Regions from separate parts of the Nitratidesulfovibrio sp. HK-II genome, predicted to be linked through region 1. Evidence: predicted binding sites of a transcription regulator. Region 1 holds the regulator's gene; each other region holds the start of a gene.
The links. Region 1 encodes sigma-54, which starts transcription at its own class of promoters, with help from an activator protein. Its sites were predicted from a motif close to CTGGCACGGNNNNTGCTT; they were not measured.
Positions count from the first base shown of each region.

Region 2: the regulator sigma-54 is predicted to act here: its motif matches at 4,788-4,805, upstream of RVX_RS02165 (DUF5320 domain-containing protein).
Region 3: the regulator sigma-54 is predicted to act here: its motif matches at 1,481-1,498, upstream of RVX_RS14575 (DVU0150 family protein).
Region 4: the regulator sigma-54 is predicted to act here: its motif matches at 1,978-1,995, upstream of RVX_RS01490 (DVU0150 family protein).

Region 1 is NZ_AP036014.1:1,947,219-1,954,946, reverse strand. Features, by position in the region: gene RVX_RS07890 (PTS sugar transporter subunit IIA) at 1-126, opposite strand, end outside; gene rapZ (RNase adapter RapZ) at 219-1,193, opposite strand; gene RVX_RS07880 (PTS sugar transporter subunit IIA) at 1,286-1,735, opposite strand; gene hpf (ribosome hibernation-promoting factor, HPF/YfiA family) at 1,745-2,290, opposite strand; gene rpoN (RNA polymerase factor sigma-54) at 2,403-3,839, opposite strand; gene lptB (LPS export ABC transporter ATP-binding protein) at 4,115-4,840, opposite strand; gene RVX_RS07860 (LptA/OstA family protein) at 4,837-5,514, opposite strand; gene lptC (LPS export ABC transporter periplasmic protein LptC) at 5,511-6,305, opposite strand; gene RVX_RS07850 (KdsC family phosphatase) at 6,302-6,829, opposite strand; gene kdsA (3-deoxy-8-phosphooctulonate synthase) at 6,819-7,691, opposite strand.
Region 2 is NZ_AP036014.1:585,577-593,304, reverse strand. Features, by position in the region: gene pnp (polyribonucleotide nucleotidyltransferase) at 1-547, shown strand, start outside; gene RVX_RS02180 (iron-sulfur cluster carrier protein MrpORP) at 666-2,051, opposite strand; gene RVX_RS02175 (NifB/NifX family molybdenum-iron cluster-binding protein) at 2,054-2,452, opposite strand; gene RVX_RS02170 (sigma-54 interaction domain-containing protein) at 3,174-4,592, opposite strand; gene RVX_RS02165 (DUF5320 domain-containing protein) at 4,860-5,219, shown strand; gene RVX_RS02160 (P-loop NTPase) at 5,299-6,390, shown strand; gene RVX_RS02155 (ATP-binding protein) at 6,378-7,304, shown strand; gene RVX_RS02150 (hypothetical protein) at 7,667-7,728, shown strand, end outside.
Region 3 is NZ_AP036014.1:3,450,101-3,457,828, forward strand. Features, by position in the region: gene RVX_RS14570 (sigma 54-interacting transcriptional regulator) at 1-1,325, opposite strand, end outside; gene RVX_RS14575 (DVU0150 family protein) at 1,603-1,902, shown strand; gene RVX_RS14580 (sulfite exporter TauE/SafE family protein) at 1,933-2,958, shown strand; gene RVX_RS14585 (hypothetical protein) at 3,000-3,335, shown strand; gene RVX_RS14590 (hypothetical protein) at 3,425-3,658, shown strand; gene RVX_RS14595 (hypothetical protein) at 3,660-4,496, shown strand; gene RVX_RS14600 (flavin reductase family protein) at 4,744-5,373, opposite strand; gene RVX_RS14605 (putative quinol monooxygenase) at 5,466-5,771, opposite strand; gene chrA (chromate efflux transporter) at 6,084-7,334, shown strand; gene RVX_RS14615 (zinc dependent phospholipase C family protein) at 7,496-7,728, opposite strand, start outside.
Region 4 is NZ_AP036014.1:398,673-406,400, forward strand. Features, by position in the region: gene RVX_RS01485 (sigma 54-interacting transcriptional regulator) at 1-1,615, opposite strand, end outside; gene RVX_RS01490 (DVU0150 family protein) at 2,175-2,468, shown strand; gene RVX_RS01495 (sulfite exporter TauE/SafE family protein) at 2,497-3,549, shown strand; gene RVX_RS01500 (DUF4881 domain-containing protein) at 3,579-4,184, shown strand; gene RVX_RS01505 (hypothetical protein) at 4,335-4,547, shown strand; gene RVX_RS01510 (hypothetical protein) at 4,544-5,380, shown strand; gene RVX_RS01515 (response regulator) at 5,449-5,859, shown strand; gene RVX_RS01520 (SAM-dependent methyltransferase) at 6,204-7,136, opposite strand; gene RVX_RS01525 (HD-GYP domain-containing protein) at 7,360-7,728, opposite strand, start outside.

The DNA.
Region 1 (7,728 bases):
GGGGCCAAGGATGAATTCCGCGGCGCGCAGCAGCGCCGCGCCGTAGTCGGCGTGGGTGACCAGAATCACGCCGATGCGCGGTTCCGTCTGGGGCTGTGCGGCCGGGGACTGTGCGGTGGTGGACATGCTGGTGCGTGCAGGCTGGGCCTGAGGGGTTGTCGGATTGAGCCGTGCGCCCTGCGGCAGGGCAAGGCGGTTGGCCGCGCGGGCAGCGGGCGTCAGCCCAGTTCCATGTGGCGGTGCTCTATGGATACGGCATAATCAGATTTTTTCAAGGCGCGAAGCAGGGCCTCGGCCACCGAGACCGAACGGTGCCGCCCGCCGGTGCAGCCGATGGCGATGGTCAGGCGGTAGCGCCCTTCCGCCTCGTACTGCGGCAGCAGGAAATGCAAAAAATCTATGAGCCTGGCGAGAAACGCGTCGCCGTGGCCCGCTTCAAGCACGTATTTGGCCACCGGCTCGTCCAGGCCGGACAGCGGCCGCAGGTCCGGCACGAAATAGGGGTTGGGCAGAAAGCGCAGGTCGAACACCAGGTCCGCATCGGCGGGCACGCCGTACTTGAAGCCGAAAGTGACGATGTTGATGCGCAGCGAGCGGATGCGCCCCTGGATGGTGCTCCACTTCTTCTGGATGACCCGGCGCAGGTCGTGGATGGAATAGCTGGAGGTGTCCACCACGAGGTCGGCGGTTTCGCGCACCGGGGCAAGACGCAGCCGTTCCTGCTCCAGGGCCTGTTCCAGCCCCATGCCCTCGCTTTCCAGCGGGTGCGGGCGGCGGGTGGTGGCGTAGCGCCGGTTAAGCACGGCGGGGTTGGCCTCTATGAAGACCACCGCCGGGCGCACGCCCATGCCCTGCAACCGTTCCAGCGACTTTTCCAGGTTGCGGACGAAATTGCTCTCGCGCAGGTCCATGCCCAGCACCAGCCCCTGGTAATGGGCCAGGGCCTCGCGGTTCAGGATGGTGACCATCTGCGGGGCCAGGGTGGCGGGCAGACCATCCACCGTGAAATAGCGCAAGTCTTCCAGCACGTTGAGCACGGTGCTCTTGCCCGCGCCGGAAAGCCCGGTAACGATGATGACGGGAAAGTCGGCGGCGGCCACGGGGCTGCCCGCGTCCGACGCCGTGCCGGGGGCGGGTGCGTCCGACGCCGTGGAAGCATCGGGCGTGGGTGGGTGGGAAGCCTTGGTGGGCATGGCGGACTCCTCGGGCGGGCCGGTGCCGGATGGCGTTTCGGCAGACGCGCCGCGCCGCGCGCCTGCCGATGATGTGCGCAAGGTGTTCCGCGTTACGTGGTGCGCATCAGCGCCGTGAAGGCCGCCCCGTCCGGCGCGTCGAGCATGGCGCGGCGGAACTGCGGGTCCTTCAGCAGGCGCGAGATATGGGCCAGGATGCGCAGGTGCATGCCCGCCACCTGTTCGGGAGCCAGCACCAGGAAAAAGAGATGACACGGTTTCATGTCCAGGGCGTCGAAGTCCAGCCCGGGCACGCTGCGGCCCACGGCGACGACGATGTCGCTGATGGTGGCCAGCTTGCCGTGGGGAATGGCCACCCCGTCGCCGATGCCCGTGGTGCCCAGGCCCTCGCGGTCCTGCAGCACGCCCAGCGCAACGGCGGCATCCACTTCGGGATGCCGCCGCACCACGGCCTGCACGAGTTCCGCCAGCACCTCCTTCTTGGTGCCGGCGGAGAGCTCGGGCAGGATCAGTTCATCGTGAAGATAGTCCGAAAGCCGCATGTATGACGCCTAGACGACGGGATCGATAAGGCCGAAGTCGCCGTTGCGGCGGCGGTAGATGATGTTCACGCGCTCCACTTCGGCGTTCAGGAAGACCAGGAACTCGTTGTCGCCCTGGTCCAGCTGCATGGCCGCCTCGTCCACGTGCATGGGCTTGGGGGCGAAGTGGTCGGTGCCGGTGATGGTGCGTTCGTCGCCTTCACCCACGGTGCCGAAGGTGAACACGTCGATGCCCTTGCCCAGCTTTTCGGACTGCACCGTGCGGCGGCGGTCCTTCTGCTTCTCCACCTGCTTGCGCAGCTGCGATTCCAGCTTTTCCAGCACCAGGTCGAGGGTGGCGTACATGTCTTCCGATTGCTCGACGGCCGACAGGGTGAACCCGTCGCCGGTCATCTGCACTTCAGCCTTGTGGCGGAACTTGTCGACGGAAAGGTTCACCTGCATTTCAAGGGCGGACTTGCCGACAAACCGGCCAAGCTTTTCAAGGCGACGGCGGGCGTACTTCTTCAGGTGGTCGGAGGGTTCGAAGTTCTTGAAGGTGAAAGAGATGTTCATACGCTCCTCCAGTGGTGAGAGGGGAATGCGACGCGCGTCGCGCGGCGCGCACGCTGGGGTGCGCCTGCCGGGTGCGCCGCCCTGCGCCTGGTCCGGCGCGGGGCTCTGACCGTCAGAACAGTTCCTTCCGCTTGGAAGAGGAGGGAATGTCCATGGCAGTACGATACTTCGCAACGGTCCTGCGGGCAATATTGACTTTGAGCTGTTCCTTCAGAATTTCGCCGATGCGCTCGTCGCTCAGGGGTTCCTTGGGATCTTCCTCGCCGATCAGTTTCTTGATCAGCGCCTTCACGCTCTCGGAGCCCACCTGGCTGCCGTCGTCCAGTTCCAGCGCACTGTTGAAGAAGAACTTCAACTCCATGATGCCGTGCGGCGTGGCCACGTACTTGCTGGTGGTAATGCGGCTGACCGTGGATTCGTGCATGCCGATGTCGTCGGCGATGTCCTTCAGGATGAGCGGCTTCAGGCGCGAAACCCCGTCCTCGAAAAAGCCACGCTGATACTTCACGATGGATTCCACCACCTTGTACAGCGTACGCTGGCGCTGGTACAGGCTCTTGATAAGCCACGAGGCCGAGCGCATCTTTTCCTGGAAATATTCGCGCTCGCCCGCCGAGGCCGCCGCAGCGGCAGAGCGCTCGTACATGGTGCTCAATTGCAGGTGCGGCAGGCCGTCCTCATTGAGCATGATGATGAAATCGTCGTCGTACTTGTAGACGAACACGTCGGGGCTGACGAACTGCGGGTCGCCGCCGCCGTAGCTGGCGCCGGGCATGGGGTCCAGGGTCTGGATGAGGTCCAGGTACTCCTTGAGGTCCTCCATGGTCAGGCGGAACTTGCGCAAGAGCGGCTTGTAGCGCCGCTTCTCAAGGTCTTCCAGGTGGTCGCGCACCAGTTCCACCAGCACCTTGTCGCGCGTGTAGCCCAGCATCTCTATCTGCACCAGCAGGCATTCCTGCGCGGTGCGCGCGGCCACCCCCACGGGGTCGAAGCGCTGCAGGGCGTGCAGCACCGGCTCCACCTCGCCGGGGGCCACGCCCGCCATTTCGGCGATCTCGTCGATGGTCGCATGCAGGTAGCCCGACGAGGCGATGTTGCCGATGATCACCTCGCCGATGTCCTTCTGGCGCTCGGTGAGCGCGGAAAGGCGCAACTGCCACATCAGGTGCCCTTCCAGCGAGGGCTTTGCGGCGTAGCGCGCCTCGAACGAGGTCATCTCCTCGGGCATTTCCGATTCGCGCACCGTTGACTGGCGGCTGGTGCTGGCGAAATCGCCCAGGTAATCCTCCCAGTCGGCCTCGCGGGCAATATCGCGGTCGTAGGCGACATCCGCCGCCGCTTCGGGGGCGGCGTCCCGCTGGTCGGGGGCTTCGGACTGCGGCCCCTCGTCCTGCGCTTCCTCCAGGAACGGGTTTTCCAGCAGCTCCTGCTGCACCGTCTCGACAAGCTCAAGCCGCGAAAGCTGCAGCAGCCGGATGGCCTGTTGCAGTTGCGGCGTCATCACCAATTGCTGGGTGAGCTTGAGCTGTTGCCTGAGTTCCAATGCCATGCGTGGACGACCCCTATGCACCAAACGTTGAGGGCGAGCAAGATGACGACGCAACGCGGGGTGCGACGTCAAGCAAGAAACGGCCCACTGTGGAAATGTGTTCCCTTCCCCAAGAGGTTAGGGAAACCATGCCATAGAAGCAAAAAGTATGCAACCGCTGTCGCCATTTCGCCGGATACCCCCGGAGGGATGCCCCGCACCCCGGCGGCAGGCACGAAAAAGGCGCCCCCCGCGATGCGGAAGGCGCCGTGAATGCGGCAAAAATGCAAATGGAGCTAGAGCGAGAATCCCTCGCCCAGATACACGTCGCGCGCGCGCGGGTTGTCCACGATGTGCGCGGGGGTGCCCTCCAGGATCACTTCGCCCTGGTGGACCAGGTAGGCCCTGTCGCAGATATGCAGGGTTTCCCGCACGTTGTGGTCGGAGATGAGCACACCGATGCCCCGGTCGCGCAGGCCGGTGATCAGTTGCTGGATGTCGTCCACCGCCAGCGGGTCGATGCCCGCGAACGGTTCGTCCAGCAGGATGAACTTGGGCTCGCGGATCATGGACCGCGCGATCTCCAGCCGCCGCCGCTCGCCGCCGGACAGGTGCATGGCCACGGAATCCGCCAGATGGCTGATGCCGAAGTCGGCCATCAGCATGTCCGACCGCTCCTGCTGCCTGGCCCTGGAAAGCCCGGTGTGCTCAAGGATGATCTGAAGATTCTGGCGCACCGTGAGCCGACGAAAGATGGAACTTTCCTGCGGCAGATAGCTCAACCCCACCCGGGCCCGCTCGTGCAGGGGCCAGTCGGCGATGTCGCGGCCGTCAAGCTCCACGCGCCCCGCGGTCGGCTTGATGATGCCGATGAGCATGTAGAACGTGGTGGTCTTGCCCGCGCCGTTGGGGCCAAGCAGCCCCACGGTCTCGCCCTGCGACACGGAAAGGGACACGCCGCGCACCACCTCGCGCTGGCCGAACTGCTTGTGCAGGTCCTCCCCGCGCAGCACCGAGCTCACTGGGCCGCCCCCGAGGGTTTGGCGGCGTCCTTGCCGTCATCCTTGCCGTTGTCCTTGGACTCGCCGAGGGGATTCACGTCGCCCGACGAGGTGAACACCGCCTGCACCCGCTTTGCGCCGGAACCGCGCACTTCGCTGCGGTTCTCGCGGGTGTAGAAGGTGATGACCTCGCCCTTGATGCTGTTGTCGCCCTCGTGCAGCACGGGGTTGCCTTCCATGACCATGACGGCGTTGTCCACGGTGTAGGTGGCCTTCTCGCATTCGCCGGTGCGGTTCTCGCGCTTCATGCGCACGTTGCGTTCGGCCACGATGCGGTCGATCTCGCCCGCGTCCATCCCCGACACTCCGGGCTGGCCCGATTGGCCCTGCGCGGCGTCTCCCGCCGTGTCGGCCTTGCCGGGCTTGGCCGACTTCTTCTTGAGATGCAGGGTAATGCGCTCGGCCCACATCTCGAAGTCCGGGCGCTGCACGTACACGGTGCCCTCGAAGATCACCACCTGGCCCTTGGCGTCGTACTGCATGCGGTCCGACTTGACGGCCGTGGGCACGTCGCGCCGCACGGGGGAGGGGGACTTGGCGTCGGCGGCAATGGCGGGCACGGGGGCCACGGCCGATGCCGAAAAGGTCAACAGCAGCGCCACGCACAGCGCGGAGCGGATGCCGGTATATTTCATTGCCTGGTCTCCTGCTTGGTTGGCTTGGAAGCGCCCGCGTCAGTGTTCGGGGCCTTGGGGGGCGACGCCTTTCGGGCGGTCTGCCCCGGTTTGTGCTGGGCGGCCTTTCCGGAAACGTCCTTTTTCAGGGCTTCCTTCTTCGCAACATCCTTGCGCGGGGCATCCTTTTTCGGGGCGACCGCCTTGGGCTGCGCGCCATCGGCCTGCCCGCCCTTCTCATCGGCGCGAGGCATGAGCAGCAACGACACCCCGTCGCTGCCGCGCAGCACGTCGGCGGCCACGTCCCATTCCAGTTTCGTGGCGTTGCCCGACATGCCCTGGCCCGCCATGCGCGCCCCTTCGGGAAAATACATGGTGCGGCTGGTGCCGTTGTACACCATCAGGCTGGCGAACAGTTCGTGCCGCTCATGCGTGGCGTGCACGTCGTCCCACATGCGCACCAGTTGCACCTGCTGTTGCACCTCGCCCTTCTGGGCCACGATGCGCACCTGCTTGCCCCCGTCCATCTGGTAGACGAGGTCGGGCTTGTCCACGTCGATGATATTGTTGGTCTGGCGTAACTGGGCCCAGGTGGCCTTCAGCCGCCACAGTTCTATGCCCTTCTCGCCCTGAACCAGTTCTATGCCCTTCATGGCCACGCCCACGGCCTCTTCCAGCGTGGTGGAGGACGGCGCGTCTCCGGACATGGCGGTTTCCAGGGCCTTGCGCACCCCGGCCTGCCAGTTCCAGGCGGCCGCGCCGCCAACGGCCACGAGGACCGCCAGCAAAATCAACAGCGTGCGGCGTCTCATGCCTGCTCCGGCCAGCTTTCCAGCATGCGCTCCAGCAGGCCCTGCTGGGTCAGCAGAAAGCGGATGACCTCGCGCACCGCGCCGTGGCCGCCATTGGCGGTGGTCACGTAGCGGGCCAGGGCCTTGACCTCGGGCTGGGCATTGGCCACGGCCATGGGCAGGCCCACCAGTTTCAAGGGACCGAAGTCCACCCAGTCGTCGCCAAGGTAGGCCACCTGCGACCATTCCACGTTGTGCTTGCGGCGGATTTCGTCGATGCATTCCGACTTGTGCCGGAAGCCTGCGTGGTAGTCCGTGATGCCCAGGGAGCGCACGCGCGCCTCGACTGCGCCGGAGGTGAGCCCGGTGATGACCGCCACGGTGATGCCCGCGGCCTGCGCCAGCTTGATGCCCAGGCCGTCCTGCACGTTGAAGCGCTTGGAGACGCGCCCCTCGTCGTCGTAGTACAGGCCGCCGTCGGTCATCACGCCGTCCACGTCCAGCACCAGCAGCGAAATGGACCGGGCCAGGTCTTCAGCTTGCATACGGCAGGCTCCAGAGGGCGGCGAAGTCGCGCAGCAGCGGGGCCAGCTTGTCCAGCGGCCAGCTGTTGGGGCCGTCGCACAGGGCGCGGTCCGGGTCCGGGTGGGTTTCCAGAAACACCCCGTCCACCCCGGCGGCCACGGCCGCGCGGGACAGCATGGGCACGAAGCGTCGGTCGCCGCCGGATGACGTGCCCTTGCCGCCGGGCAGCTGCACCGAATGGGTGGCGTCGAACACCACCGGCACGCCGAAGCCCTGCATGATGGGCAGCGAACGGAAGTCAACCACCAGATTGTTGTAGCCGAAGCTGGACCCGCGCTCCGTCAGGAGAATGCGGCCGTTGCCCGTGGAACGCAGCTTGTCCAGGGCGGGGGCCATGTCCCACGGGGCCACGAACTGGCCCTTCTTGACGTTGACCACCCTGCCCGTCTGGGCGGCGGCCAGCAGCAGGCTGGTCTGGCGGCACAGGAAGGCGGGAATCTGGAGCACGTCGGCCACTTCGGCCACGGGCCCGGCCTGTTCCGGCTCATGGATGTCGGTGACCACGGGCAGGCCGGTTTCCTGCTTGATGCGGGCCAGCCATTCCATGCCGCGCACAAGGCCGGGGCCGCGAAAGCCGTCCAGCGAGGTGCGGTTGGCCTTGTCCCACGAGCTCTTGAACACGGCGAACAGCCCGGCGGCCTCGGCCGCCTCGCGCACGGCGTGGGCGGTGTCCAGGGCCAGTTCCAGGCTTTCAAGGGCGCATGGGCCCGCGAAAATGAAACGGCGCGCGCGAAGGCGCTCGTACAGGGCGTCGGGCGTCAGGCCGCCGGAAGAATCCGGGGTGGCCTGGACCGGGCTGGTGCTGGGTGCTTCGGGATGCATGGTTCTCCGTGGCGGATGGATGCCCGCCCTGACGTGA
Region 2 (7,728 bases), 1.4 Mb from region 1:
CGTCATCATCGGCCCCGGCGGCAAGAACATCAAGGCCATCACCGCCGCCACCGGCGCGTCCATCGACATCGAGGACAGCGGCAAGGTCTCCATCTTCGCGCCCACCTTCGAGGCCATGGAAATGGCCCGCGAAATGGTGCAGTACTACGACCAGCGCGCGGACCTGGGCAAGAACTACGTGGGCAAGGTGCGCAAGGTGCTGGAAATCGGCGCCATCGTCGAAATCCTGCCCAACCTCGAAGCCCTGGTGCACATCTCGCAACTGGACACCAACCGCGTGGAACAGGCGGGCGACGTGGCGCGCCTTGGCGAAGACATGACCGTGAAGGTCATCGAGATCAATGGCGACCGCATCCGCGCCAGCCGCAAGGCCGTGCTGCTGGAAGAACAGGGCATCGAATGGAACCCCGAAGACACCGCCCGCCCCTCCGGCCCGCCGCGTGATCGGGGTGATCGCGGTGGCCGTGGTGACCGGGGCGGCGACCGCCGTGGCGGCGATCGCGGTGGCCGTGGCGGCGACCGTGGCCGTGGCGGCGACCGCCGCTAGGCGCACGCCGCAACACAGCGCACTAGTAACGGGCGCGGGGATTTCCCCGCGCCCGTTTTTCATTGCCGCGCCGCGCGGCCCCGGCGGGGGGAACGCCCGCACGCCCGGCGGTTTGGCATCAATGGTCGCAGGTATTCGCCCCAAGCTCCAACCTGTTGCCGAACCATGCCGCCACGAGGTCTGCCGGTTCCGCGGCGGAAGCGCCCACCAGCACCTGCACGCCCCGCTCCTCCAGCAGTTGGCGCGCCCGTGCTCCCATACCCCCGGCGATGACCAGCCGGGTTCCCGTGTCCGCGATCCATGCGGGCAGCACGCCCGGCTCGTGCGGCGGCGGCGTCAGCAGTTCCTGCCCCATCACGGTGCCGTTGCCGGGGTCCACGGTCAGCACGGCAAACTGCTCGCAATGGCCGAAATGCTGGCACAGCCTGCCCGCCGCCAGCGGTATGGCGATCTTCATGTCTGATGCTCCTTGCGGCGCTGGGCCGCCGTTGTCCTTGGCGGGGATTTCCGATGCGGAACGGTCTGGCGTTGCCGAATCGCCAGACGGGCATACCGCCCCGGCGGCCTGCACCACCGGCAAAAAGGCCCGCAGCACCGGGTGTGCCGGTTCCTGCCCGGCGGGCAAGTCCGTCTCCAGCAGGCTGCGCCCGGCATCCCCGGCGCTGGTAAGATCGGGGTGCAGGGGAATGCTGCCCAGAAACGGCACGCCGGTCTCTTCGGCCAGTTGTTGGCCGCCCCCGGCGGGGAACAGCGGGGTCAGTTCGCCGCATTTGGGGCACACGTAGCCGCCCATGTTCTCGACGATGCCCAGAATGGGGTTGCCCAACTGGCGGCAAAACCCCACGGACCGCCGCACGTCGTCCACCGCCACGCCCTGGGGAGTGGTGACGATGACCGCGTGTGCGTCCGGCCCCAGCAGTTGCAGCACCGAAAGCGGTTCGTCCCCGGTGCCGGGAGGGCAGTCCACCACCAGCACGTCCAGGTCGCCCCAGCGCACATCCACCAGGAACTGGCGCACCATGCCCATCTTCACCGGGCCGCGCCAGATGACCGGCACTTCCGGGTCGGGCAGAAAGAACCCCAGCGACATCACCCGCAGGTTCGGTCCACCGCTCACCGGCGCCATCCAGCCTTCTCCCGCCACGGGCCGGGCCCTGCCAAGACCCAGCATGCGCGGCACGCTGGGCCCGTGCACGTCCACGTCCAGCAGGCCCACCTTGCGCCCGGTGCGGGCAAGCCCCACGGCCAGGTTCACGGCCACGGTGCTTTTGCCCACGCCGCCCTTGCCGCTCAACACCACCAGCTTCGCGCCCACTCGCCCGGCCATGCACACGGGCGTCTCCGTACCGTCGCCCGGCCCGGCGACATCATGCCCGGCATGATCACCATGCCCGCCGCAGCCCGCTCCGGTGCAGCCCCCGGTGACCTCCACGTGCTGTTCGCCGCCGCAACCGGCCCCGCCGCAACCGCAGCGGGGCTCCTGTTCGTGCGTGTCCGTCCCCATGGCTACCAGTGCCCTTCCCGGTCCGGCTCCGCCGCCGGGGCCAGATTGCCGTCCGTCAGGGCCTTCAGGGCCTGACGCGCGGTGGCGTGCGTTGAAAGATAGATGGCGATGCCGCCCCGGCGCAGCGCGCTGAAGGCCTTGGGTCCCACGTGGCCGGTGATCACGGCTTCGGCCCCGGCGTCGGCGGCGGCCTGCGCGGCCTGGATGCCCGCGCCCTGGGCCAGCGACATGTTGGAGGCCGCATCCAGCCTGCGCACCGCCCCCGTGGCCGTATCGCACAACAGATAGCCCTGCGCGCGCCCGAAGCGCGGGTCCAGACGGGCATCGAGAAGCGCGTCGCCCCCTGCCGAGCTGGGCGGGGCGCCCGGCACGGCATCCTGCACGGTGATGAGAACCTGCATGAAATCAGTCTCCTGTGTTGCGACGCCGCCGCCGAATGCAGGCGGTGTCCGTTGTGTTGCATGGGCCGCCGCGCCGTGCACCGACGCCTCTTGCCCGGTGCGGGCGGCATCCGGGCATGGCAAGTGCGTCCGGCCTGCCCCTGGCAAGGGCGGACAGCACGTCCGCCTCGCTGCCCGAAAGCCACGGCAGGACGGCGATCCCGGCCATCTCAACGGCGCTCCGCCAACATGGGCGAATGCCCCCGCACACCAACAGGGAAACCCCATGGCGCGACAGAACGTCGATGAGCGGCGTGGGACCGCCATCCGGCACGGAGAGGACGGTCCGTTCCATCGGAACGCCGCCGGTCATGCGCACGCAACGCAGTTCGGCGGCCGTCTCCAGCAGCGTGGCAAGGCGATCCTCGTAGCAGGCAAGGCAGACATGGGCATTCATGGTGTCCCCACGGCGCGGCGGCCGTGCCCCCATCAAGCATGCATGATGCCATTCGGAAACATGATGCAATCACAGTGTGTTGTATGAAAGCTCTCCCTCGACGCACCCGGTAAACCCCACAATATGGACGCAAAACACGCCTGCAATGAAAAACGGGCGCATTTCGCGCCCGTCTTTGGCCCGGCGGTGGCGGCGCGGCAGACCGCATCCACCCGCAACCCCCCGGAATCATCTATCAACAATCTGCAAGGCATCCTGTTCCTGCTCTTCTGGCGGGCTGCTGCCTCAATCCGCCCCGCTGCCCTTCAGGATGCGACGCAAGGTGTCCTTGGAGATATCCAGTTCGCGGCAGGCGGCCATCACCCGTCCGCCATGCCGCCGCAGGGCCTCGCGCGCTGCGTCCAGCTTGGCGGCGGCCATGGTGCGCGGACTGCCGGACACGGCCTGGGCTGGCGCGGGCTGTGCGCCCCACCACGGCGTCTTGGGTTGCGCTCCGGCGGAGCCGGATTCCCCGGTTTGGCCCGCCTGGCCGGAGGGCCGCAACGTCTGCGCGCCCAACAGGTATTCCGGCAGATGTTCCAGCTGGATGAACCCGCGCTGGCACAGGATGAACGCGTACTCGACGATGTTCTCCATCTCGCGCACGTTGCCGGGAAAGGGGTAGCGCAGCAGCAGGTGCAGCACGTCCTCGGACACGCCCTCGATCTCCTTGCCGTGCAGCAGGTTGCGTTGCGCCACGAAGTGATCGAGCAGCAGGGGAATGTCCTCTGGCCGCTCGCGCAGGGGGGGCAGGCGCAGCATGACCACGTTGAGCCGGTAGTACAGGTCGCTGCGGAAGCCCCCCTCGCCCGCCAGGCGTTCCAGGTCGCGGTTGGTGGCGGCGATGACCCGCGCGGGCGCGGCCTGGGGCCGTACCCCGCCCAGCGGCTCGTACACCTTCTCCTGCAGCACCCGCAGCAGTTTCACCTGCAATGGCAACGGCATGTCGCCGATTTCGTCGAGAAAGATGGTGCCGTCGTCCGCCAGGGCGAAGCGGCCCGGCTTGTCGCGCCGCGCGTCGGTAAACGCCCCGGCCTTGTAGCCGAACAGTTCCGATTCCAGCAGGTGCTCCGGCAGGGCCCCGCAGTTCACCCCCACGAAGGGCCTGCCCCGCCGTGGGCTCAGGTTGTGGATGGCCCGCGCGAACAGTTCCTTGCCGGTGCCCGATTCGCCCAGCACCAGCACAGGCGCGTCGCTGGCCGCCACCTGCGGCAGGATGCCCAGCAGGCGGATCATGGCCGCGCTGCGGGTGACGATGTCCTCCACCGTGTGCTGCCCGTCCAGTTGCTTGCGCATCAGATGCAGGGCGGACAGGTCGCGAAAGGTCTCCACCCCCCCCATCAGCCTGCCGCGCCGGTCGCGCAGGGGCGCGCCGCTGATGCTCACGGGCACCTTGCGGCCGTCAGGGCGCAGGATGAACACCGACCGGTTGCCCAGCGGCATGTCCTGCTCGATGCACGCCCGCAGCACGCAGGCCCCGTCGCAAATGCTGGAATGGAACACGTCGCGGCAGCGCCTGCCCAGGGCCTCGTGCGCGGGCACCCCGGTGATCTCGGCCGCAGCCCGGTTGAACGAGGTGATGCGCCAGTCGAGGTCCACGGTGAACACACCGTCGGCCACGCTTTCCATGATGGTTTCGCAGGATATGTCACGCGGCAGGGCCATGGTCCCTTCCTTCTCCCGCCAGACGGCGTCGGGGTGAGCAGCGTCGGTGAGCAGCCTCAAGGTGGACGATACCGCGCAATCCGGCATCGCCATGTATGCAAGCACTCACGTATCACGCGGGCGCATTTCGCGCCCGTTTTTTCTCCACTCTTTTCCGCGACTGTCTAATCGCCCGGCATCATTGGCTGGAACTGGCTGGAACGGTTCGTGCTCACCGGCTGGCGTGGCTCGCATGGCCACTGTTTCACCTGCAACCAGGAGGCGCATATGCCTGGCATGAACGGAACAGGCCCCATGGGGCGCGGCCCCGGCACCGGACGCGGCATGGGCCGCTGCGGCGCGGCGAGGGCGCGGCACGGACAGGAAGGCCCGCCAACGGTTGATGCCGCCAACGCCGAAGCTTCCGCCCTGGACGAACTGGCCGCCAACCTCGGCAACGTGCTGGACACGGCGCGGGACGTCATTGACGCCCTGCGACCGGGCGCTGGGCCGGGCTCCGGCAGGGGCTTCGGCAAGGGGCCCGGTCAGGGACGCGGCCTGGGGCGGGGCCAGGGGCGCGGCGCCGGATTCGGGCGCGGGCGCGGACGCGGCCCCGCCATTCCACCCGCCACCGGCGACGTCCAGTAACGGCCCGGAATCGAACAGGCCGCCCGGGAAACGCCGTCCCCGGCGGCCTGCATGTCTGCGAAACGGCGATGGAGGCCGCATGAAACTGGCCATTGCCAGCGGCAAGGGGGGCACGGGCAAAACCACCGTGGCCGTGAACCTTGCCGCCCTGCTTGCCGCGCGCGGGCACTGCGTGTCGCTTGCCGACTGCGACGTGGAGGAGCCCAACGCGCATCTTTTCCTGCCCGTGGAATGGAAAACGCGGGAAAACTGCACCCTGCCCGTGCCCAAGGTGAACGACACCCTGTGCCTTGGCGCAGCATGCCGCCGCTGCGTGGATGCCTGCCGTTTCAAGGCGCTGGCGTTCATGGGCGATGCGGTGCTGGACTTCCCGGACCTGTGCCACGGCTGCGGGCTGTGCGCCCTGGTCTGCCCCACGGGCGCCATGACCTATGCAACACGCCTGGTGGGTGAAGTGCGCGGCGGCATCGCCCGCATCCGCCCGGCCATGGGCGATGGCAAGAACGCGGAAAGCCCCGCTGGCGCGCAACCTGGCGGGAGCATGCCCACCCTGCGCTTTCGGGACGGGGTGTTGCGCATCGGCGAGGCCATGGCCACGCCGCTGATCAAGGCGGTAAAGGATGCGCCGCTCCCGGCCGCGCCCTGCGCGACGGGCCGGGCAACACCGCAACCATGCGCCATCGACATCCGAGACTGCCCGCCCGGTGTCGCCTGCGCCGCCATCAACGCCGTGCACGACGCCGACTTCATGCTGCTGGTGGCCGAACCCTCGCCGTTCGGGCTGCACGACCTGCGTCTGGCCGTGGCGCTCGCGCGGCACCTGGGCCTGCCGCACGCCGTTGCGCTGAACAGGGATGGGATGGGGGCCGGGATGGGCCAGCCCGGCACGGGGCAGGCCCAGGCCGACCCCGTGCGCGACTGGACCACCCGCGAAGGCGTTCCCCTGCTGGGAGTCATCCCTTTCAGCCGCGCTGCGGCGGAATGCGGGGCCTCCGGCAGCCTGGTGCATGACGCCGCCCCCGAGGTCCGTGCCGCCTATACCCGGCTGGCCGACGCCATTGAGGGCATGGCCCGTGAAAAAGAGGAGTCACGCCGCCCGCGGGGACGCACGGAACCTGCCGGAAACACCACGGCCACCAACGGCGCCAAGGAGCGTACATGCGACAGATAGTGGTCCTCAGCGGAAAAGGGGGGACGGGCAAGACCAGCGTCACGGCGGCACTGGCGGCCGTGGCGGCCGCACACGCCCACCCTGTCCCGGCCGGGCGGGACGACGCAGCGCCCCCGCCCGCCCTGGTGCTTGCAGACTGCGACGTGGACGCCTCCGACCTGCATCTGCTGCTGTCGCCCGTGGTGCGTGAACGGCACGACTTCCACAGCGGGGTGGTGGCCCGCATCGACCCGGCCCGCTGCACGCGCTGCGGCGTCTGCACCACGGCTTGCCGCTATGGTGCGCTGCACGCGCCGCCGTGCGTCGCGCGCGAAATGTGCGAAGGTTGCGGCGCGTGCGCCCACGTCTGCCCGGAGGGGGCCGTGGTGCTGGACGAACGGCACTGCGGCGAATGGTACGTTTCCGACACCCGCCTCGGCCCCATGGTGCATGCGGCCCTCGGCATCGGCGAGGAAAATTCCGGCAAGCTCGTGAGCATGGTGCGCACCCGGGCTCGCGAAATCGCGGAGGCACGTGGGGCGGACACCGTGCTCATCGACGGTTCGCCGGGGGTGGGCTGCCCGGTCATCGCCTCGCTGGCCGGGGCGGACACGGCGCTGCTGGTGACGGAGCCCACGGTCTCCGCCCTGCACGACCTGGAGCGGGTGCATGCCCTTACCCGGCATTTCGGCGTCCGCGCCGCCGTGCTGCTGAACAAGGCGGACATCCACCCGGGCATGGCACGCCACATCGAGGCATTCTGCCACGACCATGCGTTGCCCCTGCTCGGCAGCCTGCCCCACTCGCCCGTGTTCATGGCCGCGCAGTTCGCCGGGCTCTCTGTGCCGGAATTCGCGCCGCATGCCGAAGGCACGCTGTTCGAGGGCATCTGGCGCGCGCTGTTCACCCTGGCGGACGCCACCCCCGTTGCCTGATGGGGTTCGCATCACCCGAATGCACGGCCAATCGGTGAGCCATCGCGCACGCCGTGTGCGAAATGGCACGAGACGGAAAACCAACGGCGGGCGCGGCCGGATTTGATCCCGCGCGAATCCCCCCGGCATGACATGAAAACCTGCGGTTCCGGCACGGGGCCGCAGGTTTCTCCTCCCCTTCACCTATCCCGCGATTGACAGAAAACGCACGGCGGCGCTATATTTCCACTCTCTGTTTTTCTAAAGATATTCGCGACCTGCGCACAGGACGACGAGCCCATGGCACAGCCCGCTCCAAGCGGCCGCCATGACAGCCCACCGCCCGGGGGAATGCAGCGGGGACCGGCACAGCGAGGTTCGTGATGCATGACGATGTCGAACATTTGCTGAAACGGCACCAGGCCGCCATGGAACGCCACGAGCG
Region 3 (7,728 bases), 1.5 Mb from region 1:
TCGATCATCTTGTTCACCGCATCCCGGAGCATGCCCGTCTCGTATCCGGAATGCGGAATGTCCACCGGGGTCATTTCCTGCGAGGCCCATGCGGTGCTCACCGCATGCGTCATCTTGAGGATGGGCTTCGCGATGACCCGGCTCACCAGATAGACCAGTGCGGCTATCAGGGCGATGGTGCACAGGGTTATGAGCAGCATGATGTCGATATGGCGGTACCCTGCGGTCAGCGTGAGTTGGCTGCGATCCATGGTGGCGATGCCCGCATACACCACCGGGGCCTGTTCCGGGCGGGTGGTGAAGCGCACGGGTGCATAGGCCTGGATGCAATCACGCGGAAGGCCCGTCTGGGGCGTATCCGCCGTGAAGTCGGCGCTGGTCAGGGTTGCCAGGCCGGACCGGCCCTCATTTATCGCGCGCACCATCCGCCAGAACGGCTTGTGCAGCGAACTTGGCCGAAACGCACAGGAAATGTACGGATTGCCCAGCGTCCCCTCGAACCCCGCGCGGGCGAGATACGTGGCCAACGGTGGATCCTGCTTATCGATGTCCTCGGACTGGAACAGTTCCCAGCCGTCCGTGTCGAACATGAAGCTGTACAGTATCTCGTCGTTGTACTGCACGCCCCGCAACGGCGACTGGGCCGAACTGTACAGCGAAAGAACGTCGCGGATCTGGCGCACGTCCAGGGCCAGCAGCAAATGCCCCCGTTCGCCCCCGGGCGTGACGTACGGCGTGGCCATGCGGATGACCTGTGAAGACACCTTGCGATTGGGATTGGTTTCGGAGGGGAAGGGATATTCCACCTCCATGACCGGCGATATCCAGACTTCACCGGACTCCAGCGGGGGCAGCTTTTCGATGAACAGGAACGGATTGGGGTGGATTTTGTCCAGCCTGTTCTCCGGCAGGGTCAGTATCTCGCCATCGTTGATGACGAAGAAGGTATGGCCGCCTTCCTTTTGCGAGATCTTGGCAAGCTCGCAATATCTAGTACCGGAAATGGCCAGACGACGCTCCAGAAAGCCCCGCAGCAGCCTGTCTTCACCCGCCTGCTGTTCGGCGATGAGCAGGTCCTGCCTGCAATGCCCCAGAAAGTCCTCCACCTGCCGGGCCATGGCCTGGGTCTGGACGGCCGCGATGCGCTCCAGCCCAGTCTGGATGAATGTGTTGGAAAGCAGGTGGGTAAGATAGCCGGTAACCGCCAGGGTCAGAACCACGGGGGGCAACAGGGCCAGCATGAGTTTGCCCTTGAGGGTCATGTCCCTGAACCAGTTGAAGGTATTCGACAGTTTTTCGAAGACGCTCCGTCCCATATCCGGCATTGCCAAAACTCCTTCTTGAAATTCGGAAGCATGGAACTCCACGCCAGCCCACCTTGCGATATCGCTTGCCAGAAGCAGCGTCAACCCGCCTATTGCAACCCCCTGCAAACACGAAAAGTAACGCCTTTCTCGCCAACCGCCCTGCCAACCTTCGAATGGCCCGAGGTTTGCTTTTATTGCGAAACAACGGGCTCGCAGCCACAGCGCAACCCCGGAAACAACGTATCGGCATTACGCCGGACGGAAACGGGACAACCCCATACCTTCGGAGGAGTACATGTACAGGAAACTGGCCAAGCTGGGCGGCCTTGCAGCTCTGGTGCCCATGCTCGTGCCGTCGTCGCTCTGGGCGGCGGGTGGCAAGGCGGCGGAACTTGTCGTGGTGGCGGACACGCGGGTGCTCACCTCACCCGTGAACCGATATTTCGCGAACCTCTACAACACCGACATTCTGGTCTTCGCCGTATGGGCCGTGGTGCTCACCGCCCTGCTGGGGTGCATCCTCGGCGTCATCATGGACCGCATCATGATGTCCACCGGCATCGACCTGACCAAGCGCAAGATCATCGAGCACTAACCGGAGCAAACCACCAGGAGTGAACTAAACATGGAATGGTTGTACATGCACATGCCCATTTCGGGCGTGAACATCCTGTGGCCCGGTCTTGTGCTCATCGGCTTCTCGGTGGGCGTCATCGGCGGGTTCTTCGGCATGGGCGGCGCGTGGATGGTGACCCCCGGCCTCAACATCCTGGGCTTTCCGATGGCCTTTGCCATCGGTACGGACATCGCGCACATCGCCGGCAAGTCCATGATCTCCACCATCCGGCACTCGAAGTTCGGCAACGTGGACTACAAACTCGGCATCGTCATGCTTGCAGGGACCATGGTCGGCATTGAGATCGGCGCGCAGATCGTCATGCATCTCGAACGCATCGGCCTTGTGGGCAGCGTGGTGCGCTGGGTATACGTGGTGGTGCTTGCGCTCATCGCCTTCATGGTCTTTGCCGACTACGCAAAGGCCGTAAGCAAGCGCAAGCGCGGCGAACTGGGTGAACACGGCGCGGAAGGAATCACCTGGTACAAGACCATGCACCGCATCAACATTCCGCCCATGATGCACTTCCGCGAAGCCGGCATCACCTGCTCCATGTGGCTGCCCATCATCGTCAGCCTGGCCACGGGCGTCCTGGCCGGCTTCCTGGGTATCGGCGGTGGCCTGCTGCGCATGCCTGCCCTTGTCTACCTGATCGGTTGCCCCACTCACATCGCCGTGGGTACCGACCTGTTCGAAGTCATGGTCTCCGGCCTTTACGGCGCCTTCACTTACACTCTCAAGGGCCGCATCGAAATCGTGGCCGTGTTCGTAATGCTTACTGGCGCCGCCATCGGCGCGCAGATCGGCACCGTGGCCACCAAGTACGCCAAAGGCTACGGCATCCGCGTTGCCTTCGGCCTCGCGGTCCTCGCCTGCATGGTTTCCATCATCCTCAAGCAGTACAAGATGAACGATGCAGCCGCCGTGGTCATCCTTGGCGCCATCGGCCTCATCTGCCTGTGGATATGCAAGATCATGTTCACCGGTGCCGCCCACGAACTGCGGATGAAGAACGCTGGCCTGGCCACCGAATAGCCCCACCGGGCACCGATGCACACGCAATACGGAGTGGAGAAATGAGGAAGTTCGCCATTTTCAGCGCCACAGCGCTGCTTTCCGGCCTGCTTGCGGCGGCCCCGGTCCTTGCCGCGGAAGTCATTCAGGGCAAGTGCCTGGACGTCAACCCCCAGGCAAAGACCCTCACCATCGAGGAATACGACATCAACTTCGACAAGGACTACAAGTTCGGCCATCCCACCGGGGTCAACACCACGGTGGACCTGACCAGGGCCAAGATCGGCATCGACCCGGTGCCCGGCGACATCCTGCGCATCGCGTACGACGCCGAAAAGGACAAGAAGGTTGCCCTGAAGGTGATGAACATCACCAAGCAGAACCTGATGAAGAAGTAGCCCCTGCCGCGGCCCGCCCCCGCCCCCCTTGACCGCATCCTCTCGGGGGCGGGCCCTTTAACCAATCTGGTACGCACAAGGAGCGGCGCATGAGCAGATCTTCGTACAACCTGAAGCAGGCACTGGTGGTGGTGACGCAGGACGTGCTGCTGCTGGCGGAACTGGCACTGGCCATTTATCTTGGCAGCCGGAATCCCGATGACCTGTCGGGCATCTTCCTGCGCACCTTCATTCCCCTGGCCGCCCTTACGGTCTTTGCCTCGCGCTTGGCCATCCGTCGCCTGACCGCCGCAAGCCCCACCACCGTGCCCACGGAAGCCTGACATGGCCCGACTGCCGGATGCCCCACGCCTGCCCCGGCGGGACGAACTCGCCTGGAAGGGTCTGACCTGGGTGAGCAGAGCCCTGCTGCTGCTTCTGGTGCTGGCCCTCATGGATACCGTGGCCGGAGGCTTTCTTGGCAGGATACCGTTGCAGGTGGTGCGGGGCGAAGCAGAATACCTGACCGCCCAGTTGAACAAGCCCGTGGATGTGGGGACGGGATTCGCGCTGGAGACAGGCCCGGAGGATGCAGGCAGACTTCTGGACTACCGGACAGACGCCGTGGGGCTGACGCTAACGTTCGTCGAGGTTGCCGGGCGCGACTGGCGGGCCCTGGCCAGCGTGGAGCAGGACACTCCCACCGGTATTTACATGCTGCAGGTGTTCCGGCGGGGCGATGCCGTCGCCGACAAGGAACCGGTGCACGATCTGCGCGTGTTCAGCGACCAGGCCGCCGCCAATTCCGTGGCTCCCACCTTCTGTCAGCGGCAACTGGGCTTCCCGCCCTTTTACATCCTGTTCGGTATCGTCCCCCCGCTCGCGGCCTGCTTCTACCTCAGCTTCAGGATTTCCGGACGCAGGCTCGGCAGTCTCGCCGCGCAGGGCATTGCCCCCATCTACCGTCTGACGCGCCGCAAGCAGCACTGGGAATTGCTGGTGGGCCTGGGGTCCATGCACGGGGTCACGGTCGGCAGCAGCCTTGTGGTCCTGAACCGAAACAAGAACCCCGTTGACGAGGCAGAAGTGGACACGGTGGAGCGGGACACCGCACACGCCACACTGCCGCTGGACAGCAAGGTTCAACCCGATTTCCTGGTGATGCTCAAACCCCGGGGCTGAACCGCGCGACCGCCGCGTATCATGGACAGATCAAGGACGGATCAGGGATGGTCCCAAAGCAGCCCGCTCAACGGGAAGGCGGGGCCATCCCCGCAAGGTTACGACATACGGCGCGGAATACCGCGCCGTACGCATTCGCGGGGTCCGCACACGCGGCATGCCGGGCAGCCACAAGCCAATACCGCCATGTCCGCCCGAAACGCATCAGCTAGCCGGACGGCCCCCGCGCCGGAATCAAGCGCCGGACCTATTCTTGCGCCTCGCCGCCGCCCGCCTTTTGCCGCAAGGCCTTGCCGTCGTGCCATGCCCGGCCCACCACGTCGCCCATGGACCAGTAGCGGTTGTCGGGCATGGTCAGCAACATGGGCCGCATCAGCCTGGGGTCTGGCGCGCCGTCACCGTCCAGGCAGTCCTGCGCGCACCATGCCCCGACGATCTCGCCGATGAAAAAGGTGTTGCTGGGCAACTCCACGGCGGTGTGCACCCGGCATTCGATGCCCAGCGGGCATTCGCGGATCAGCGGCGCGGCGTCGAGATGCCCGTGGAACACCTCGAACAGGCCGGACTTGTCCACGCGCGCGCCAGAGGTGATGCCCGTGTAGTCGGTGACCGCCGTCATCTCCACGGTGGGAAAGTTCACGCTGAACTGTCCGCTGGCGGCGATGGCCCCGTGGCTGAAATTGCGCCGGTTGATGGCCACGCCCAGCATGGGGGGCTGGTAGTTGACCCGCGTCAGCCAGGCCACGGCCATGAAGTTGGGCCTGCCGTCGGCCATGCAGCCCACGATGGTCTGGGCCATGGGCACCACGAAGGCGTTGGGGGCGATGTCGACGCGCCCCGAGATGGTCGGGGAACTGGTCGTCACGTTGTCTGCCATGGGGGCCTCCTCCCCGTCGGGGGATGCGGAAGGGGGAAATGCGAAAGTGCAAAGGGGCCGTGTCGCCACGGCCCGGCAGGGTAGCGTTCCCGCTACTTCACCAGCCGCCACAGGCGCACGTCGGAGGGCCCTTCGAAGACCTCTGCCGCCGCCTCGCGGAAGGCCAGCAACTCGGGCGTGGCCAGATGCGCGTCCAGGGCCTCCCTGGACGTCCACTGTTCGATGAAGGTGAAGTTGCGCGGTGCGTCCAGTTGCTGCTGCGCCTCGTAGCGCAGCATGCCCGCGTGGCGCTGCGTGGCGGCCACGATGCCCGCGATGAGTTGCGCGGCGCGGGCTTCGCTGCCGGGACGGGCGGTGAGCATGGCGGTGACGGCCACGGGAGTATCGGCTTGCGACATGATATGTGCTCCTTGCGCTGTGTTGAAAGATGATCCCGCCGATGGTGCTCCACCGCGCGGATGGTGCCGGAGTTTCGCGCAATGGAACATTTTCGGCAAGTACGCACCAGAAAGATACCGACACACCTTCAGGTGTCCTGTCACGAACTGCATTTTGCCCGTGACCCGCCCTTGTAAGCGACCGCTTACACAAGTAGAATGCTGCCGCACAGACGCATCACCAGCGAGCATCACACTGGAATATCAACACAAATTACCATCTGCTCCGATCGACGCGGCGGGCGTCCCCGCCATGCCCGTCCGACATGCTGCATGGCGTTCCGCCGCAACATCGAGGTCACCGTGCCCGCCACACCCACGAACGCTTCCCCGCCGCCGCACGCGGGTGCCACGCCCACCCTGCGCGAACTGTTCCTGACCTTCCTGCGCCTGGGGGCCACGGCCTTCGGCGGGCCCGCCATGCTGCCCGTGGTGCGCGCCATGGTGGTGGAGCGCAAGGGCTGGATGGACGAAGCCGCGTTCCGCTCCGGCGTGGCCCTGTGCCAGGCGGTGCCGGGCGCCACGGTGATGCAGGTGGCCTCTTACGTGGGCCTGCGGCTGCGCGGCACGCCCGGCATGCTGGCCGGATTCTTCGGGTTCACCCTGCCCGCGTTCCTGATGATCACCCTGCTCTCGGCCATGTACTGGAAAAACCGCGAACTGCCCGCCATCATGGCCGCGTTCATCGGCCTGAAGGCCGTCACCGTGGCCCTGATGGTGTCCGGGCTGCTCGACTTCGGCAAACGCTACCTGCGCATGGGCATGGATTGGGTGATCGGGGCCGGGGTGTGCGGATTGACCCTGCTGGGCGTCCACCCCATCGTGCCGGTGCTGGCGGCTGCCGGGGCTGGCGTGCTGGCATACCGCGACGGCGACGCCACACCCGTTGGCGCGCCCGGCAACGCTCCCGGCGGTCCGCTCAACCTGCCGGGCAGCTTGGCCGCGTTGCGCGGCCTGCTGGCGGGGCTGGCCGGGGTGGCCGTGGCGCTGGCAGTGCTGGGGGCCCTGCGGCCCGACCTGTTCGCCCTGGCCGTGTCCATGCTGCGCACCGACCTGGTGGCCTTCGGCGGGGCGCTGGCGGCCCTGCCGGTGATGCGCCACGAGGTGGTGCACCTGCGGGGCTGGATGAGCGACGCCGCCTTCCTGGACGGGGTGGCCATCGGCCAGGTGACGCCCGGCCCCATCATCCTCACCGCCGCCTTCATCGGCTGGCGGGTGGACGGCCTGGTGGGGTCGGTGGTGGCGGGCCTCGCCATCTTCACGCCGTCGCTGTTCTTCATGCTGGGCGCGGAGCGGCTGGTGGCGCGCATAGAGCATTCGCGCATCTACCGCCGCGCCGTGCGGGCCACGCTGGCGGGCTTCACCGGCCTGCTGGGGTACCTCGCCATCACCGTGGCCCAGGCCCTGCCCCCCACGCCCCTGCCCGCCGCCATCGGCGTGGCGGCCTTCGCCGCGCTGCGCGCCGGGGTGGACGTGTTGTACGTGGTGGGCGCGGGTGCGCTGGCCTCGTGGCTGCTGGCCTGATTGCGGCCCGTTCCCCCTGCATCTTCCCCCCTCGGCATGCGTCTTCGCCAGCGACGGGTCCATACGAAAGGCGGCGGGATTGCTCCCGCCGCCTTTCGTGACATGCATCGCCATGCGTCGTCATGTCGCCGCGCGCCCACGCGCGGAAAGATCCGGTGCCCCTATGCCGCCTTGCAGGGGGTGGGCAGGTAGGGCAAATCCACCAGCCGCTCGTCCAGCGGAAAGCGCACGCCGCCAGAACGCCAGGCCACCAGGGGCTGCACGCCCCGGCATACGTCGCGGGCCTCGGCCAGGTGATCGCTGCCGATGGGGTCGATGCCCGTCACGGCGGACGCATACGGGTCGCGCAGCACATCCAGCACGGCGCGCACGCTGACGTCGATCATGTCGCGCA
Region 4 (7,728 bases), 1.5 Mb from region 1:
ACGGCCCGCCCGCGCGGTCGCTGGTCATGTGGATGGCCTCTGCCGCCAGTTCCTTGCCGGTGCCCGTCTCGCCGATGATCAGCACGTCCGCTTCCACGCCGGATGCCTTGCGTATCAGGCCGCGCAAGCCCCGCACGGCCTCGCTGGTGCCCACGATGCCGGGCATGGTGTCCTGCGGCGAAAGCTGGCTCTGCGGCTGCTGTTGCGCGATTTCCGTATCCAGGCAGACCCGTTGCCGTCGCCGGGCGGTCTGGAAGTGCTCCTCGCGCTGGCGCAGGTCTTCGTTGCGCACGCGCAACGCCGCGAGCAGGTCATTGGTGGTCTGGCGCAGGGCCTCGGCCTCGGGGTGCACCCGCCCGAGTTCGATGGGGGTCATGTCGCCCGCCTCCAGCTTGCCGCTGGCTTCCTCGGCGATGTGGTGCAGGGGCCCCGCGATGCCGCGCCCCAGCATGCCCAGGATGAACGCCGAAACGGCGCTGGCGCACAGCCCGAACACGAACAGCGCGCCATACAGCTTGTACGACGCGGCCATGGCCAGGAAGCTGGTGTCCGTATAGGCGATGCCCCCCACCACCACGGTGCTGGCGCCCGGCCCTTCGCTGAAGGTGACTGGCGCGTAGCTGATGTAGAAGGCCCGGTTCATGGGCGAGGGGTCTTCCAGCATGGTGCCCAGGCGGCTCTGGCCGGAATTGCCGGACTGCACCTCGGTGACCATGCCCCAGTAGCGTTCCTGCTCCGGATTGGGGCGGAAGGCCGCCTCGAAGCCGGGGCGGCCGAAGTCGCCGCGCATGCCCGAGCGCACCGTGTCGGTGGAAAGTTCCAGGTTGGGATGTTCCGGCGATTCCGACTGGAACAGGATCCACCCGTGCGCGTCGAAGAAGAAGCTGCGGTGCTTTTCCGTCTCTTCCGGAAAGATGTACAGCGGCGACCTGCGCGACGCATACACCGAGAGCACGTTGCGCAGGGCCAGCATGTCCACCGAAAGGGTGAGCAGCCCGGTCTGGTTGCCCGCGGCGTCCAGTACCGGGGTGGTCAGCCGCAGCACGTGCATGGACAGCCCTTGCACCGTGCCCGCCGTGGGCACGGAAGGGTAGACCACTTCCGTGGGCGCGGAAATGCGCACGAAGCCGGATTTCGGCTCTTGCGCGTTCTGGCGGGTCAGCGGGCCGAAACGGGTGGCCAGGGCCTGTTCCAGCGGCACCATCCACACATCGCGGCCGGTGTTCAGCAGCACCATGCGGTTGTCCGGCGTGGACCCCTGGTAGGCGATCTCGCGGTACAGGGTGCCCATGGTCTCGGCGCGGGTGCGCAGGTGGTGGGCCAGGGACGCGGCGGAAATGTCGGTGCGGGCGAGGTACAGCAACTCGCGTCGGGCCTGCTGCAGCACCTGCTCCATCTCGTGGGCCTGCGCCAGCGTGGCCAGCAGCGAACTGCGCCCCAGCGCGTCGTGCAGGAAGTTCTGGGAAATGCGGTGAGCGATGACCCCGCTGATGACCAGCAGCAGCATGAACGCGGGCAGCGCGGCGAAGAGCAATCGCTTGGCGATGCTCCATTCCGCGAAGTTGCCTTCCAGCCGAAAGAGGGTGCCGAACAGCGGTGGCCTGTAGTAGCGCATGCCATCTCCCTGTGTGGGTGGTGGCGGACGGGTGTCCGGGGTGAAAGGCGGGCCGCCGGGCGGGCGCACCGCAATCGCGTGGCTGCTTCCGCCCGCCTCGCCGGGGGCCGGGCCGTGCGGAAATTGCGGTGGCGGGTGCGCCGACGCACGCCGCGCCTCGTTGGTGCGAGGGGGTACGGTATTGCTTATGGGCGCTTCCTCTGCCTTTCGCAACCTGTCGTCGCCAACGGCGGGTGCGGCTGAAAGCGGAGGCGCCCCGTTGCGGCATCGCTTGAGAAATTAGGTACAATGCTTTGCGCAATCATGCAAGCGCGACTTGCGCGAATGTCATTTAGTTAATTAAAATAAGACAATTGAAAATAATGGCACGCGGGTTGCTATGTCCTTTTCGCGCGGCGGCTACCGCGCAACGGACAGGACCAAAACCGCACTCCAAGGGGGGGTGCGGGTGGACGGAAAGGCGGGCTCCACCGCCGGACGGGATCGCGAAAGGCGAGGACGGGCCGGAGGCGGAAGCCGAAAAGGGCGGCAGGGGCTGCCCGCAACCTGGAGGATGCACATGAGAAGGATCAAGACGCTGTTCATGTCGCTGCTGACGTTCGTGCTGGCCATTCCCGGCCTGGCGCTGGCCGCTGGCGGCGGTGGCGCACCCGTGGTCATCGTGGCCGACACCCGCAAGCTGGACGGCATCATGGCCTGGTGGGCCAACCTGTACAACGAAAGCCACGTGCAGTTCACCACCCTCACCATCATTCTTATCCCGCTGGTGGGCGTGATCTTCGGCGTCATCGCCGACATCGTGATGAACTGGATCGGCATCGACCTGAAGTCCCGCGAACTGGCCGAGCACTAGGCCGCGCCCGTACCAAAGGAGAACAACGATGGAATGGCTCTATATCCTCATGCCCATCGCGGGCGTTAAGATCTTCTGGCCCGGCCTGATCATTCTCGGCGTGGGCGTCGGCATCATCGGCGGCTTCTTCGGCATGGGCGGCGCGTGGATGGTCACCCCCGGCCTGAACATTCTCGGCTTTCCCATGGCCTTCGCCATCGGGACGGACATCGCCCACATGGCGGGCAAGTCGCTCATCTCCACCATGCGCCACGGCAAGTTCGGCAACGTGGACTACAAGCTGGGGATGATCATGCTGGTGGGCACCGTCGTGGGCTTTGAAGTGGGCGCACAGATGGTCATGTGGCTTGAGCGCGTGGGCAACGTCGAAAAGGTCGTGCGCTGGATCTACATCGCCCTGCTGACCATGATCGCGTGGATGGTCTTCCACGACGTGGCCAAGCGCCGTGAAAAGGAACGCCAGGCCGCCGCAAAGGGTGAAACGCTGGCCGCCGGCACCACCGGCGTCGAGTGGCACAAGACCCTGCACAAGATCAAGATTCCCCCCATGGTGCACCTGAAGGAAGCCGGCATCTACTGCTCCGCCTGGCTGCCCATCATCGTCAGCTTCGCCACCGGCTGGCTGGCCGGCATCCTGGGCATCGGCGGCGGTCTCATCCGCATGCCCGCCCTCATCTACCTCATCGGCTGCCCGACCCACGTGGCCGTCGGCACCGACCTTTTCGAAGTCATGATCTCCGGCCTCTACGGCGCCGCCACCTACACCTACAAGGGCCGCACCGAACTCGTCGCCGCCATGATCATGCTGGTGGGCGCTTCCGTCGGCGCGCAGGTGGGCGCGGTGGCGACCAAGTACATCAAGGGCTACGGCATCCGCATCGCCTTCGGCCTCGCCGTGGTCGGCTGCGCCATCTCCATCCTCATGAAGCTCGTGCAGCCCTGGCTGCCGCAGTTCAAGAGCGTGCTCGACGCTGGCGCCACCGTGCTGGTGCTGGGTCTCGTGACCTGCATGTCGCTCTACATCTTCGTGCGCATGGTGCAGGGTGTGAAGGTTGAACTGGCCCGCAAGAAGGCCGCCTAGCCGTATCGCACGAGAGAAGGAGAAAACATATGAGACGCTTTCTGCTGATGCTGCTCGTGGTGGCGCTGCCCCTCGGCCTCGTGGGCTGCGGCGAATACGGCAAGGTGGACCAGGGCCGGGTGATCGCATACGACAAGAACGCGAAAACCGTCACCCTGATCCAGGACAAGGCCATGGAGCCGCTGAACCCGGACTACTCCATTCTGCCCCCGCACACCTACAAGCTGCCCACCGACCCCGCCGAAATGGGGCCGGAGCCCAGGGCTGGCCAGCGCATGAAGCTGGACACCAAGGCCAACATCATCCGCATCTTCAACACCAAGACCCAGGCGTTTGAAGACATTGCCTTCAAGATGGTGGACCTGCAGGAGAACATCGACCGCAACCATCCGCTGGTGTACGACAAGGCCACGGAAACCGCGAAGAAGTTCCCCATGGTGGACCGCGACAAGAAGACCGTGACCATCTACTCCGGTCGCCAGAAGATGCTGTGCACCATCTCGATGCCTGACGAATACTTCGCCCTGCCCGATTCCACCTGGGACGCCGGCGACGAAGTGCGCGTGTACTACAAGGTCGAGGGCGTGTCCCTGCGCTTCATGAACATCACCAAGACCGACATCTTCAAGAAGTAGCCAGACGGCGGCGGGGCTGGCGACAGCCCCGCCGCTTCCCCCCCTTCCGCCCCGCCATCCCCCCCGCACGGGGAGTGATGATGGCGGGCCGGAACGGGCGGAAGAAGCCCGGCGGACATCAAGACAAGGAGCGACACCGTGGAAGACCAGATGGATTACGCAACCACCGTGGCCCACAAGCTGCTGGTGCTGACCATGAACCTGCTGGCCATCGCGGCGGTGTGCGCGGGCATGTACCGCGCCTCGTTCGCGCCGGACGAATTCACCCCGGTGTTCTTCAAGACGTTCTTCGCGGTGCTCGCGCCCTCGCTGGTGCTTGGCTGGTGCTGCAAGCGCTGGCTGCGCGCCCGGGGGCAGGCGTGACCAGATCGGTGCATCTGGCGCGCCTGCACCGGCGTTCCGGAAAGGTGGCGTTGCTGCTGCTGCTGGTCTGCGCCTTCAGCCTGGTGGACGGGCTGGCGGGCAGGATGCAGCAGGGCTTCAACAGCACCAGCGCCCTGCCCGGCGGCGAATACCCGGTAAGCGGGCCGCTGCCGCCACAGACCGAAACCATAGAGGACATGGTGATCGAAGGCGGCACCGATGACAGGCAGGTGCGCCTTGTGCCCTATGAGATCTATTCCGGCTACTGGCTGGGCGGCAAGATGTGGCGCGGGGCCATCAAGGTGGGGGCCAACCCGGCCTCGGGCGAATACGTCATTCGCGTGCGCGACAAGTTTGGCGAAAAACAGAACCCCACACTGATCTTCGTGGTGCAGGTCTGGCCCGACGAAGCCACCATGAAGGCCAACGCGCCGGAACGGCTTACCCGTTGGTTCGGCATAGATCCCTTCGGCCTGGCCGTACTGGTGCTGCCGTTCGCCCTGCTGGCCGGGTTCGGCAACTTCATGCTGGGCCGGGCCTGGAGCCGGGCGCTGCTGGCCGAACGCAGCGCGGAAATCTACAAGCTGCTGCCAGCGCCCGACGGCGGCGGCAAGGACGTGACCTTCGGGCTGGGGGTGCAGCACGGGGCAAGCCCGGGCATGCGCTGCCGCATCCGCAGGCCGGACGGCGCCCCGGTGGGCGAGGCGCGGGTGGTGGAATGCACCGCGCGCGACTGCGTGGCCCGCGTGCCGCATGAACTGGACGTGCGGCCCGGCGACGTGGTGACCCTGCCCGAGTTGGCGGAGCCGCCCGTGGCAACGCTGGGTGCGTGACGGACGCGGCGACCTGGCCAGACCGGCCACCGTGGCGGCCACGATGGCTGACGGACGAGGAGACGAGCATGGATTGCCCTGAACTGCTGAAGCGTTGCCGCATCCTGCTGGTGGACGACGAGGACGGCTTTCGCGACGCGCTGCTGCGCCGCATGCGCAAGCGCGGCGTGACCATGGACGGCGTGGGCAGCGGCCGCGCGGCGCTGGATTGGCTGGCCCGCCAGGCCGTGGACGTGGTGATCCTGGACATCCAGCTTGGCGACATGGACGGCCGCGACGTGCTGCGCGAAATCCGCAAGTCCGGCGGCGAAGACCCGGCGGTGATCATCCTGAGCGGGCACGCCTATACCGACATCGCCCTGGACGCCATGCGCGCCGGGGCCAGCGACTACCTGCTCAAGCCCTGCCCGGTGGAGGAATTGCTGGAGCGCATCGAGACCGCGTTCGAGCAGGTGCTGGAGCGGCGCGCCGCGCAATAAAGGCAGGGGGCAGAGGGAACAGCCTCAAGGGGCAGGCACATGAATTTCGCCGGGTAACCCCGGCACGGCGGAAAGCCGCCGCACGTGTTCCACGACAGCAGCATACGCCCATCCCCCCTCGCGGTCCGGGGCGGAACCTTCGCAGCAGACGGTTCCGCCCCGGACTCATTTTTCGGGGGCGGCGTCTGGCCCGGAGTGGAGGTGGCGGGGGGAGCAGTGCGGGAGGGCGGCGGGGGGATACGGATACGCGGCGCGCCATCCGCCCCGGTGGTGCGGATGGCGAAATGTCATGGGGGCAGGGTTGGGACAGCCGGCGGGCATGCGGGCGCGCCGCATGCGCGGGGTCAGTCGCGCAGCAGCACCCAGGTCAGTTCGTGCTTGTTGTGGGCAAGGTGCAACAGGCGCGACCCTGGCACCGCCGCGAAGGCGCGGGCCGTGGCGTGGTCCGTTTCCGCCTGGAACTTCAGGGTGCACACGAAGTTGCGGCACTGGCCCAGTTCCAGCCAGCGGCCCACGGTGGCCAGCAGCCTGTCGGGGTAGCAGATCACGTCCGAGAACAGCCAGTCCACGGCCCCGGCGTGGCGCGGGTCCAGCCCGAAGGCGCTGCCGGTGCAGAAGTTCACGTTGGGGTGGCGGGCGATGTGCGGGGCGATGTCCGCCTTGTCCACGCTGAACACCCGCGCGCCCAGTTCCGCCAGCACCCAGGTCCAGCCGCCGGGGCAGCTGCCCAGGTCCAGGCACAGTTCGCCGGGGCCGGGCCGCTTTCCCAGGATGGTGAACAGTTCCCACAGCTTCAGGTAGGCGCGGGTGGGCGGCACGGTGCGGTTTTCCTCAAAGCGGGGTTCACCGTCGGGAAAGGGGCTGGAACACCGGGCGGAGGCCAGCACAAGGTCCGGCTCCCACAATGTCCACGAGCCCAGCGGGGCCGTGGGCGGCGCATCGCCAAAGGCCACGGGGCGGGCGGCCACCCGGGGCAGCTGCTCCTGGACCAGCGCGGCCCGGCGGTGGTGGCCGGTGGCGTGCAGGTGCCAGTTGCGCTGGATGGCCTTCAGCTTGCGGGCCGCGTCGCCGATGGAGGCCACGGGCATGGACACGGGCTCCAGCCACACGTTCTGGGCCCAGGCCGCCGGACGGGGCGGCCCCTGCGCGACGACCAGCCGCCCGCGCACATCCAGCACCCGCGCGCCTTGCAGGTCTTCGAGTTCATGGACGAGGTCGTCCGTGAACCCGGCGGCGGCGATGTAGATGGTGCGGTCGGCGAGCGGCGTGGCGGTCATGGGTGTCCTGTGGCGGCGTTGGCGATCGGTGCGGGTTGCAGTATGCGGGAATGGCCGCGGCAGGTTCGGAATGGGCCAGGCGCCCTGCGGCGGCGTGGGCGTGGCTGTAGCGCGGCGCGGCGCGTCTGGCAAGCCGTGGGGCATTGGCGAGGCCGAGCGCGTTACAAGACGCCGCCGACGGGCGGGTGCATGGCGGCTGCATGGCGGATGGTGACCGGGGCTCTTACCCCACCCAACGTTCGCGGATGGCTTCGATGGCGTCCAGATTGTCCAGAAAGGCACGCACCACGGCGGGGTCGAATTGGGTGCCGGAACCGGCCGCGATGGCGTCGCGGCATTCCTCGCGCGAAAAGGGGCGCTTGTAGGGGCGTTCGCTGCGCAATGCGTCGTATACGTCCACCAGCGACACGATGCGCGCCTCCAGGGGCACGTCGGGACCCGGCAGGCCGAAGGGATAGCCGGTGCCGTCCCACCGTTCGTGGTGCAGCAGGGCCAGGGTGCGGGCCAGGGCCAGGAAGGGGTTGCCCTCATCCTCCTGCGCCACCCGGTGCGACGTGCACGAGGCGCGCGCCTCGCCCCGTTCCAGCGGGCC